One region of the Pseudarthrobacter sp. SSS035 genome, then DNA from elsewhere that is predicted to be linked to it. Evidence: riboswitches for the same ligand, from Rfam matches in the RefSeq annotation. Region 1 holds a riboswitch; each other region holds the start of a gene.
The links. Region 1 has a riboswitch for S-adenosylmethionine ahead of MUN23_RS17040 (aminotransferase class V-fold PLP-dependent enzyme). Riboswitches for the same ligand answer to the same signal wherever they lie in the genome.
Positions count from the first base shown of each region.

Region 2: it holds a riboswitch for S-adenosylmethionine, as region 1 does, so the genes downstream of both, MUN23_RS02010 (homoserine O-acetyltransferase) here and MUN23_RS17040 (aminotransferase class V-fold PLP-dependent enzyme) in region 1, are expected to answer to the same signal.
Region 3: it holds a riboswitch for S-adenosylmethionine, as region 1 does, so the genes downstream of both, MUN23_RS10145 (DUF1737 domain-containing protein) here and MUN23_RS17040 (aminotransferase class V-fold PLP-dependent enzyme) in region 1, are expected to answer to the same signal.

Region 1 is NZ_CP096882.1:3,686,000-3,689,263, forward strand. It holds gene MUN23_RS17035 (class I SAM-dependent methyltransferase) at 1-380, opposite strand, end outside; gene MUN23_RS17040 (aminotransferase class V-fold PLP-dependent enzyme) at 502-1,941, opposite strand; SAM riboswitch class IV at 1,977-2,090, opposite strand; gene hisN (histidinol-phosphatase) at 2,250-3,062, opposite strand; gene rsgA (ribosome small subunit-dependent GTPase A) at 3,115-3,264, opposite strand, start outside.
Region 2 is NZ_CP096882.1:424,081-427,344, forward strand. It holds gene MUN23_RS02005 (IS110 family transposase) at 1-525, opposite strand, end outside; gene MUN23_RS02010 (homoserine O-acetyltransferase) at 907-2,022, opposite strand; SAM riboswitch class IV at 2,035-2,149, opposite strand; gene MUN23_RS02015 (VOC family protein) at 2,358-2,996, shown strand; gene MUN23_RS02020 (CPBP family intramembrane glutamic endopeptidase) at 3,123-3,264, opposite strand, start outside.
Region 3 is NZ_CP096882.1:2,210,522-2,213,785, forward strand. It holds gene MUN23_RS10135 (O-succinylhomoserine sulfhydrylase) at 1-588, opposite strand, end outside; gene MUN23_RS10140 (rhodanese-like domain-containing protein) at 585-998, opposite strand; gene MUN23_RS10145 (DUF1737 domain-containing protein) at 995-1,252, opposite strand; SAM riboswitch class IV at 1,266-1,381, opposite strand; gene MUN23_RS10150 (hypothetical protein) at 1,507-2,001, shown strand; gene MUN23_RS23635 (hypothetical protein) at 2,094-2,573, shown strand; gene opgC (OpgC domain-containing protein) at 2,621-3,264, shown strand, end outside.

The sequences.
Region 1 (3,264 bases):
GTGCTCGCCGGCAGCGGATCGCACCAGTGCCAGGCCTGCGCCACGCTTACGACGTCGAACGAGGAGTCAGCGAGTCCCGTCGCCTCTGCCGTCCCCTGCGTCGCGTCCGCCGCCGCGTAGTGGCTCCGCAGCTGTTCGAGCATGTCCGGCGACGGGTCCACGGCGGAAACCGCCAGGCTGCGTTCCAGCAGCAGGGCGGTGAACTTGCCGGTTCCGGCGCCCACGTCCACGGCGTCCGCGGCCCCGGCAGGGATCAGCCAGTCCGCTGAGTCGGCAGGGTAGCCAGGGCGTACGCGCTGGTAATGTTCGCCGCCATCCTGGAAACTCCGTCCGAGTTCCAGACGGCGTCCGTGCTCAAGCCTGGGGCCACCCCGTGCCACGTGCGGCCTCCTTCAACTGTGCCCATCGGTATCCTTCGAATTTACCGCATGGGCCGCAGCCGCTGGGTCAGACGGCAGTCAGATGGCAGCCAGGTCAGGAACCAAGGGAGGAAAGCGTCAGTCAGTCGTCAAGGCACGGAGCCGCGCCGGCGGTGCCCGGCGTGTTGGGAGCCCAGTGAGGGTACGTGCGGGTGTCGTTGGCCGGAACCCAGCGGCCCGCGTCCACCACGTAGTCCCAGCCCAGGCCGGTCCGGCGGAGTTGCTCCAGGCCGGCAAGGAGCCGCTGGGCATCCTCCAGCCGTGAGCCCACACCGAAGCTGGCCCGCAGGGAACCGGAGGGAAGGCCGAGGCGCTTGAGCAGCGGGTGCGCGCAGAAGCGGCCGTCCCGGAGGCCAACGCCATGCTCGGCCGACAGGTACGCGGCCACAAGCCCGGCGTCGTACCCTGCCACGGAGAAGTTCACCACGCCGATGGTGCCCGTTTCAGCGTCCGTGTCCGAGAAGATCTGGTGCACGGTGACGCCGTCGATCTTCCCGAGCCCTTCCACCAGGAATGACCGGATGGCCGCCTCGTGGGCGTGCCAGCGGTCGTGGTCCAGGGACGCGATGACCTGGGCGGCGCGGGCCAGTGTGGCCGCGCCGAGGACGTTGGGGGAGCCGCCCTCGTGCCGGGCCGGACCGGTGGCCCAGCTGACGCCGTCGAGCCTGGCCTCGCGTACGGCGCCGCCGCCGGCCAGGTGGGGAGTACCGGCGTCGAGCCAGTCGGTGCGGCCCACCAGGACCCCGGAGCCGAAGGGCGCGTAGAGCTTGTGCCCGGAGAAGGCGAGGTAGTCGACGTCGTCGGTGCTGATATTGATGCGCCGGTGCGGCGCCAGCTGCGCGGCGTCCACCACGATCCGCGCGCCGTACTCATGGGCGAGGGCGGCCAGGGCCTTGATCGGGAGGATCTCGCCGGTGACGTTGGAGGCGCCCGTGACCGCGAGGAGGCTGACGTTGCCCTGCTCAAGTTCGGCGCGGAGGACCTCGAGGGTGCCCACGATGGTGTCCGCGGCGACGACGCTGCGGTGCGGGACTCCCTGCCACGGCAGGAGGTTGGCGTGGTGTTCGATGTCCAGGTAGAGGACATCGCCATTGGGCCGCCCGTCCGTCGCCGGCAGGCAACCCGCCAGCAGGTTCAGCGAGTCGGTCGTGTTCCGGGTGAAGATGACGGAGTCGTCCGGGCGTCCGCCCACAAAGTCGCGCACGATGTCCCGGGCGTTCTCATAGACGGACGTGCTGATCTGCGATGCGTAGCCGGCGCCGCGATGGACGCTGGCGTAGAACGGCAGGATCTCGTTGAGGTAGGCCGACACCACGGAGAGGGCGGGAGCGGATGCGCCGTAGTCCAGGTTTGCGTACCGGATGTGGCCGCCCTGGATCAGCGGTGCCTGGATTTCCGCGCCAGTGACGGCAGAGAGGGGGCGGCCGGCAATGGCGGCGGCATCGTTGAACAGCGCAGCGGCCTTGGCGGGGGCGGCGCTGTCGGGAGAAACAGTGTTGGGGGAGACGGTGGCAGTTGTCACGGAGACCTCACTCTAAAAGGACTCCCGGTAACGGGAACCCGCGCTTGCCGTGTCCATTCCGGACCGGCCTGGTCGTCACCCGGGGCACCCCACCGCGAATGGAGGGTTGCCGGCCAGCAAACCGGGGTTTAGCGCTGGCACTCGTGACCTGTTAAGAAGCGTAGAACATCCGCCGCTGCAGAAAGGAAGCCCGGCCCAATGTTAAGGACTTTGTTACGCGCGTTTGAGGAACAGTCTCATTTGTCGAAGATACGACGGCGGACGCCCCCTTGAGGAGGCGTCCGCCGTCGATAATTCGAAGAAAGTGCCTAGAGGAGATCGTCCAGATTCGGGTTCAGACGCTTGAGCACCTCTGAGTGCAGAATGGAGTTCGTGGCCAGGGCGTTGCCGCCGAACGGCCCGTCCTGTCCCTCCAAGGAGGTGAAGCGGCCGCCGGCTTCCACCACGATGGGCACCAAGGCAGCCATATCGTACAGGTTCAGTTCGGGCTCGCAGGCGATGTCCACGGAACCTTCGGCCACCATGCAGTAGGACCAGAAATCGCCGTAGGCGCGCGTGCGCCACACGTCCTCGGTCAGGCCCAGGAACTCATCCAGGTTGCCGCGTTCCTTCCAGCCGCCCAGGCTGGAGTAGGACAGGGAGGCATCCGAAAGTTTGGAGACGTCCGAGACGCGGAGCCGCGTTGCGGCGGCAAGGGACTTGCCCATGTACGCGCCGGAACCCTTGGCGGCCCACCAGCGTTTGCCCAGCGCGGGCGCGCTGACCACTCCCACCACGGGTTCGCCTTCGTCCACGAGGGCGATCAGGGTGGCCCAAACCGGGACGCCGCGGACAAAGTTCTTCGTGCCGTCGATGGGATCAATGATCCAGCGGCGGGAGCCATGGCCCGAACTGCCGAATTCCTCGCCCAGCACGGCGTCGCGCGGACGCGAGCGGGACAACTGGCCGCGGATGGCTTCCTCCGCGGACTTGTCCGCGTCCGTTACCGGCGTCAGGTCCGGCTTGGTCTCGATGCGGAGGTCCAGTGCCTTGAAGCGGCTCATGGTCTGGTCATCCACGGAATCTGCCAGCACATGGGCAAGGCGCAAGTCATCGTTGTAGCTCGAAGCGGGTTGGATCATGGTTCCAAACTACCGTCTCAGGGCCGCAGTGTTGGGGACATCGGCGTCCCGTCTAGCCGATGCTGCCCAGTTCCTTGGTTTCCTGGCCCACCAGGCGGGGATCCGTGCCCAGCAGCCGCCGCAGGGACGCGAGCCGGGCCGGGCCGGTGGGGCCCGCGTTGCCGGCGGACACCCAGGCATCCACCCCGCAGTTGACGGCCGC
Region 2 (3,264 bases), 1.8 Mb from region 1:
GGGTTTGCGCGCATCCAGGCCAAGGTCGTTGACCCGGAGCAGGGCGGTCAACGCGTTCACGCCCCGGGTACGGTCGGTGGTCATGGATTCCCGTGCGGTGACCAGGATCCGCAGGGCAGCTCGGACTCCTTCGTTCAGCCGTGGCTGGCGCAGTTGCTGCTCATCCAGGGGCAGGACGGCTGCGGCGATCCGGTGCGCGTCGAGCGGATCTGATTTGCCGACCCCGTGATGGGCTCGGGCATCCATGCGTGCGGCTTCGGCGACCGTGTAGCCGGCGGCGTCGACGGAACCGGCCAGCAGAGCGCCGTAGGAAGCAGCACCCTCGATCACCCACAAGGTCGCCAGATCAGCGCCGGTGCGGCGCGCGACCCAGGCGATTGCGCGGGTAATGCCGGCCCCGGTGGTGGGGAAGTCCCGGGTGGCGGTCAGCTCACCGGTGTTGCCGGTGATGATGGCGTAGACATGGTTCTTGGCGTGCGTATCGACGCCGACGACAAAAGGGCGGGAATGAGCAACGATAGTCATAGCGGTTCTGGCACCTTCCTCTATTCGCGGATATGGTCAGGGCCGTACACGGCCGGTACCAGTCCGGGTAGAGGTCACTTCGGAACAACACTGTGACGAGCCACGCCCCCAAAGAGGCGGACAACCTTCTGATCAAGTTACCGAGGTGGGCCGGGTGGTACCGGCCGCCACCCCGCGGATGGACAGATCCATTCAAAGACACCCCTTGCAGGGCCAAACACTTAATGAGTCACATCCCACGGGGCTGAACGGCCAATACCCACTCTGCCAGCCAGTCCCAGACCAGCCACTAAAATCCTCACAGACACTTGAGGCCCTGATTCCGGGGGCTCAAGTGTCCTCTCGCGTTTAATAGCAAGGGGCTCAAGTGTCCGTTCGGGCTTAGACGAGGAAGGTCTTTCGGAGTTGGACGCCGAGCTGGCCGATCTCGGTCAGGAAGCCGTCGTGGCCGATCGGGGCCTCAATAACGTGCACGTCCACGTCGCCCGGGAGCGCGTCAGCCAGTTCACGGGACTGGGACGGGAAGTACAGCCGGTCGCTGTCCACCGCAGCCACGAAGAACCTGGCGGTGGCCCGGCCCAAGGCCTCATTCAGCGAGCCCCGCCCGCGGCAGACGTCGTGGCTCATCAGGGCGTCGGTGATGGCGATGTAGCTGTTGGCATCAAAGCGCCGCACCAGCTTTTTGCCCTGGTGGTCCAGGTAGCTTTCCACCTGGTAGCGGCCCCGCTCCCCCAGCGCTGCCGCCTGGAACGGCGATTCCGGGTGCTGGGCCGAACGTCCGAAGCGGCCATGGAACTCCTCGGCGGAGCGGTAGGTGATGTGGGCGATGCGCCGTGCCAGGGCCAGGCCGTCCTCCGGCAGCGGACCGCCGTAGTAGTCGCCGTCGTTGAAATTGCTGTCCTGTCGGATGGCGAGCGTCTGCGCCTGGGCGAACGCGATCTGTTCGGCGGTGCTGGCGGCACCGATGGAGATAACGGCGCACCGCTGAACCCGTTCCGGGTAGGTGACCGCCCATTCCAGGGCCCGCGCGCCGCCCATGGAGCCGCCCAGCACGGCGTACCAGCTCGGGATGCCCAACTGGTCAGCCAGCCTGGCCTCGGCCGCCGTGGTGTCCCGCAGCGTTACCAAAGGGAATCGGGACCCCCACGGCTTGCCATCCGGGGCATCCGAGGACGGCCCGGTGGAACCGTAGCAGCCACCCACAATGTTGATGGAGACCACAAAGAACCGGTCCGTGTCCACCGGCGCACCGGGTCCGGCCAGCTGTTCCCACCAGCCGGGCTCGTCACTGTCGCCGCGGGTCACGTGCGTGCTTCCGGTCAGGGCGTGCTCAATCAGGACGGCGTTGGAGCCGTCCGCGTTGAGGGTTCCCCACGTTTCATAGCCGAGGGTGACTTCCGGGAGGTAACCGCCGGCTTCGAGCTCGAGTCCGCCGATGCTGGCGTACCGGACCACCCCGTTTCCGGGTGCTGCAGTACGGGAAATCGTAATCGTCATGGCAGGACCTTTTCTATGCGCTTGCCCACCGTCAATTGACCGGCAGGCCAGGTCCTCACCCGGGGCACCCCACCGCAAAAGAGGGTTGCCGGCCAGCAAGCCGGGGCTGTCGCTGGCACTCATGACCTGCTTCGAGTGTACGAACCGCCCCGGTCTATTGCTAAGCGTGTGACTGGTTATGACTTCGCGGGAGCACTTCTGCGGCCAGCCGGCCGCGTCCCTGCCAGGGTCCGCCGCGCCCTTGGCCGCCCGGAAATGTCCACTCGTGACGCAACGGGAATCCGGTAAGGCTACCCTTAGCTGAGAGCCGGATCACAAAGTGCCAAGATGATGGCATGCGCATGGATCACGTCTCTTACGCCTGTGAACAAGATGGCCTCGTTGCCACCACCGAACGTATTTCGTCCGCCCTCGGCGTTGAAGCCGTGAAGGGTGGCGTACACCCCCGGTTTGGAACCCGGAACATGATTATTCCCCTCGCGGGCCATAAGTACCTGGAAGTCGTGGAGGTCCTGAACCACCCGGCATCGGACAAGGCTCCCTTCGGGCAGGCTGTCCGGGCCCGGTCCGAAGCCGGCGGCGGCTGGATGGGCTGGTGCGTCGAAGTGGACGACCTCGCTCCGTTCGAAGACCGCCTGGGCCGTGCCGCCGTCAACGGCAACCGCAAGTTCCCGGACGGCCGCGAGCTGGTCTGGAAGCAGATCGGCATCCTGGGCCTGATCGCGGACCCCCAGGTCCCGTACATGCTCAAGTGGGAGGGCGACCCCGCCCTGCACCCGTCCAACGCCTATGAGAGCAACGTCAAGATGAGCTGCCTGACCATAGCCGGTTCCGCCGAACGCGTGACGGAATGGCTGGGCGAACCCGTCGAGAAGCCGCTGGAGGATGTGGCCGTTGACTGGGTGGCTCCGCATGGAACCCCGGGCATCCTGTCCGTAACCTTCGAAACCGCTACGGGAGCAGTCACCATCTGATTGCACGTTCAATAGCTTCGGCCGCCATCAGCGGGTGCCAATGATGCCACCCACCGATGGCGGCCGAATCCTTTTAAGGCCGGACCCGGTTCAGTTCACCTGTGCGGCACGGGAACCACGGCCGTCTTACCCCAGGCCCACAGCCCGGCCAAAGAGGCTGAAGCCAACGAATGCAACGATGTCCAACAGCGCATGCGCGATGACCAGCGGCATAATCCGCTTGGTTTTCGTGTAGAGCCAGGCGAAGACCACACCCATCACTGCATTG
Region 3 (3,264 bases), 1.5 Mb from region 1:
CTGCAGCAGGGGAGTGGCAAAGACATTGTCGACGACGACGGTGGCCCCGGCGGCGTGCGCCAGCTCGCTGACCGCGGCGATGTCCACGATTTCCTGCATCGGGTTGGACGGGGATTCGAAGAACACTGCGGTGGTGGGCTCCGACAGTGCGGCCGCCCATTGCTGGAGGTCCGGGCCGTCCACAAACACGGTTTCCACGCCCCAGCGCGGCAGGATCTCGTTCAGGATCACAAAGCAGGAGCCGAACAGTGAGCGCGCGGCAACCACCCGGTCCCCGGCCGCCAACAGGGCGCCCAGGGCCGTGAACACCGCTGACATGCCCGATGCCGTCGCAAAGCACGCTTCGGTGCCTTCGAGCAGGCGGAGGCGTTCCTGGAAAGTGGCCACGGACGGGTTGCCGTACCGGGAGTAGACGAAGCGTTCGTCCTCGCCGGTGAAGGCGCGCTCGGCGGCGGCAGCGGACTCGTAGACGAAGCCCGAGTTCAGGAAGACCGGCTCCGTGGTCTCCTGGAAGTTGGTACGGTCCAGCCCGCCGCGGACCGCCTGCGTCTCGGCGCTCCAGCCGGCGGCGTCTGGGTTGAACGTCACTTGGCTATTCCCAGGTTGGTGGGCAGGCCGCGGTTCTTCCAGCCGTTGACGGTGCGCTCGCCGTAGCGGTCCGGCTCGCCTTCGAAACCCTCCAGGACGTTGTAGGAGGTGAAGCCGGCCTGCGTCGCGGCGATGGCGGCGGCGATGGAGCGCTGGCCCGAGCGGCAGAGGAAGACCAGCTCCGCGCCGTCGTCCTCCGGCGCCTGCTGCGTCAGGTCGGTGATGAAATCCGGGTTGGGGATGCCGCCCGGGAACGTCCACGGGATGAACAGGGGATCGTTGTCCGTGGCCTTCGTGTCCGGGATGCCGATGTGGGCCCATTCGCCTTCGGTCCGGACATCCACCAGGATGGCGCCCCGTTCGAGTTTGGCCCAGGCTTCCTGCGGGGTGAGGTCTCCGGCGTAGCTCACGCGTGGCCCTCGCCGTCGAAATCGAGGTCATCCACGGCGGAGGCGACGGCGGCGTCAGCGGTGGCGATGGCCGACGGGAGGATGAGTGCCTGCGCAACAATCACAACGCCGCCGTTGGACGTCGCGGCCGGGCTGCCGTGCAGGACATACCCTTCGGCCAGGGCAGTGGAAATACGTTCACAGAATGACCTGTCATCCGGCCCGGTGACAAGCCGGTACGACAGTTTCTCTTCAGGGGCGGGTGCGTCAGACACGACGGAACTCCTTCTTTCACGCTTGCAGCTCGAATGGGTCGATATGCCGAGTATTCACCTGAGGCACCCCGCCGCGAAAGGGAGGGTTGCCGACCGGCCAGTCAGGGCTTGGCGCCGGTTCTCATTACTCCCCAAAAACGTAACATCCGGCCCGCCCGGCCGCACCGCCGCCGTCGTCATGTTCCGTAACCAACGCGTTTTTCCGTGATCCCGCCGTGCTTCCGTAACGCCGGCGCCGACGGGACAATCGGGTCATGGGGAACATTCAGGGGCGTTCGTTGACGGGCGCCTGGGCACGCGTTTTGGCTGTGACGTTGTGCGCTGTGCCGGTGCTGGTGGGGGTGACAGGCTGCCGGAACATTTTCGCGCCGCCGCCCTGCATGCCGCCGGAGTTTTCCGTCTCGCCTGCCGCCGCGAAACCCGGCGACCAGGTCAGCGTCAGCGCCCCGGATACCACCTGCGATGCCCGCTACGGCACCGACGCGCAGGTCCAGGTGACGGTCAAGGACGCGACCGGTACCGCGGTGCTGGAAGAACTCGCTCCCATGTCCGACGACGGCGGCTTCACTTTCGTGTTCACCGTCCCGGCTGGCGTGGCTCCCGGGAAGGCCGGGGTCACCGCTTACCCGTACAACCTGGACTGGTGCGACGACACAGGGGTGAACAACCGGGCGGCTCCGGGGGCGCCGGCACTGGTCCGGGTTTCCTGCGCGGAACGCCTGGTGCCGCTGGTGGTCCTGGGCGGCTGAGGCTGATCCGCAGCTGAGGACGGGACCGATAGAGTTTACTGGGGCACCGGCCGCCGTCTCTGAAACAGCCGTCCTTGGGGGTATACACCAGCATGCCAACAGCCACAGCGCCGGCCAACAATGCCAGTCCTGCCGGGCGGACACGGCTGCGGGCCGCCGTCGGACTCATCCTCACTGGTGTCCTGGCCGTCCTGGCGGCGGGACTAACCGCCGGTACCGCCCGTGCCGCTGGCACCGCACCGGAGCCGGGAAAGCCCCTGCTGGGCGTTGTCCTTGAGTGGGGCGAGGATTCGGCGCAGGGCTTCGCCGAACGGTTGGGTGCCTCACCTGCGCTGCTGGGGCACGACATTGCCCTTCCCCTCCGGTCCGACGAGGAAAATGACATCAGGCAGTTCCTGGGGCAGGCCTCCGCCCTGGGCTCCCACGCCATGCTCACAGTGGGCCCGTCCGACCCGCTGGATCAGGTGGACGCGGCAGCCGCCCAAGCCTTTGCCAATAAAGTCCAGCAGCTCGCGGCCGGATTCCAGGGCCAGCTCCTGATCCGGTTCGCCCCGGACATGAACGCGAGCTGACGCAATGGGGGCAGCAGCCCCTCGGATACAAGGCAGCGTTCAGGAACGTGGCCGCCGCCTTCAAAGCCACTGACGACGCCGGCACGGTGATGGTGTGGCAGCCGTACCTCGGGCGGGACTACCCGTTTGAACGCCACCGGAATGCGCCTGCTACGGGTTCCGAGGGTTTCGCCGCGCTGGACACCAACGGTGACGGGACCTGGAACGGATCAGATGCCGCCTATGCGCCGTATTACCCCGGCGACGACGCCGTGGAATGGGTGGGGCTGACGGCCTACCACGATGACACCCGCGGCAAAACCGCGGTCAACACGCTTCCGGTGGAGGGTGAGCTCTCGGCCATGCTCACCCAGTCCGGCAGCGAGGACTTCTATTCCTCCTACGTGGACGGGCGGAACAAGCCCATGGTCCTCGAAACCTCGGCCTTCTACAGCCCGGCCACGGGCGGCGCCGCGAACCGGGACATCAAGGTGTCCTGGTGGGAACAAGTACTCGAGACGGGCACCTCTGCGCGTTTCGGCCGCATCGCCGCCGTCGTATGGGACGAACGGACCAGCACCCGCGACACCGGCGTGGCCATCATCGACTGGCGGCTGACCCGGGACGCCGGGACGGCTGCAGCCGCGGGCCAAGCCCTGAAGCAGTCTGCCCTGGCAACCGGGCCGGCGACGGCCCGCAGTGGCGGCCAGCA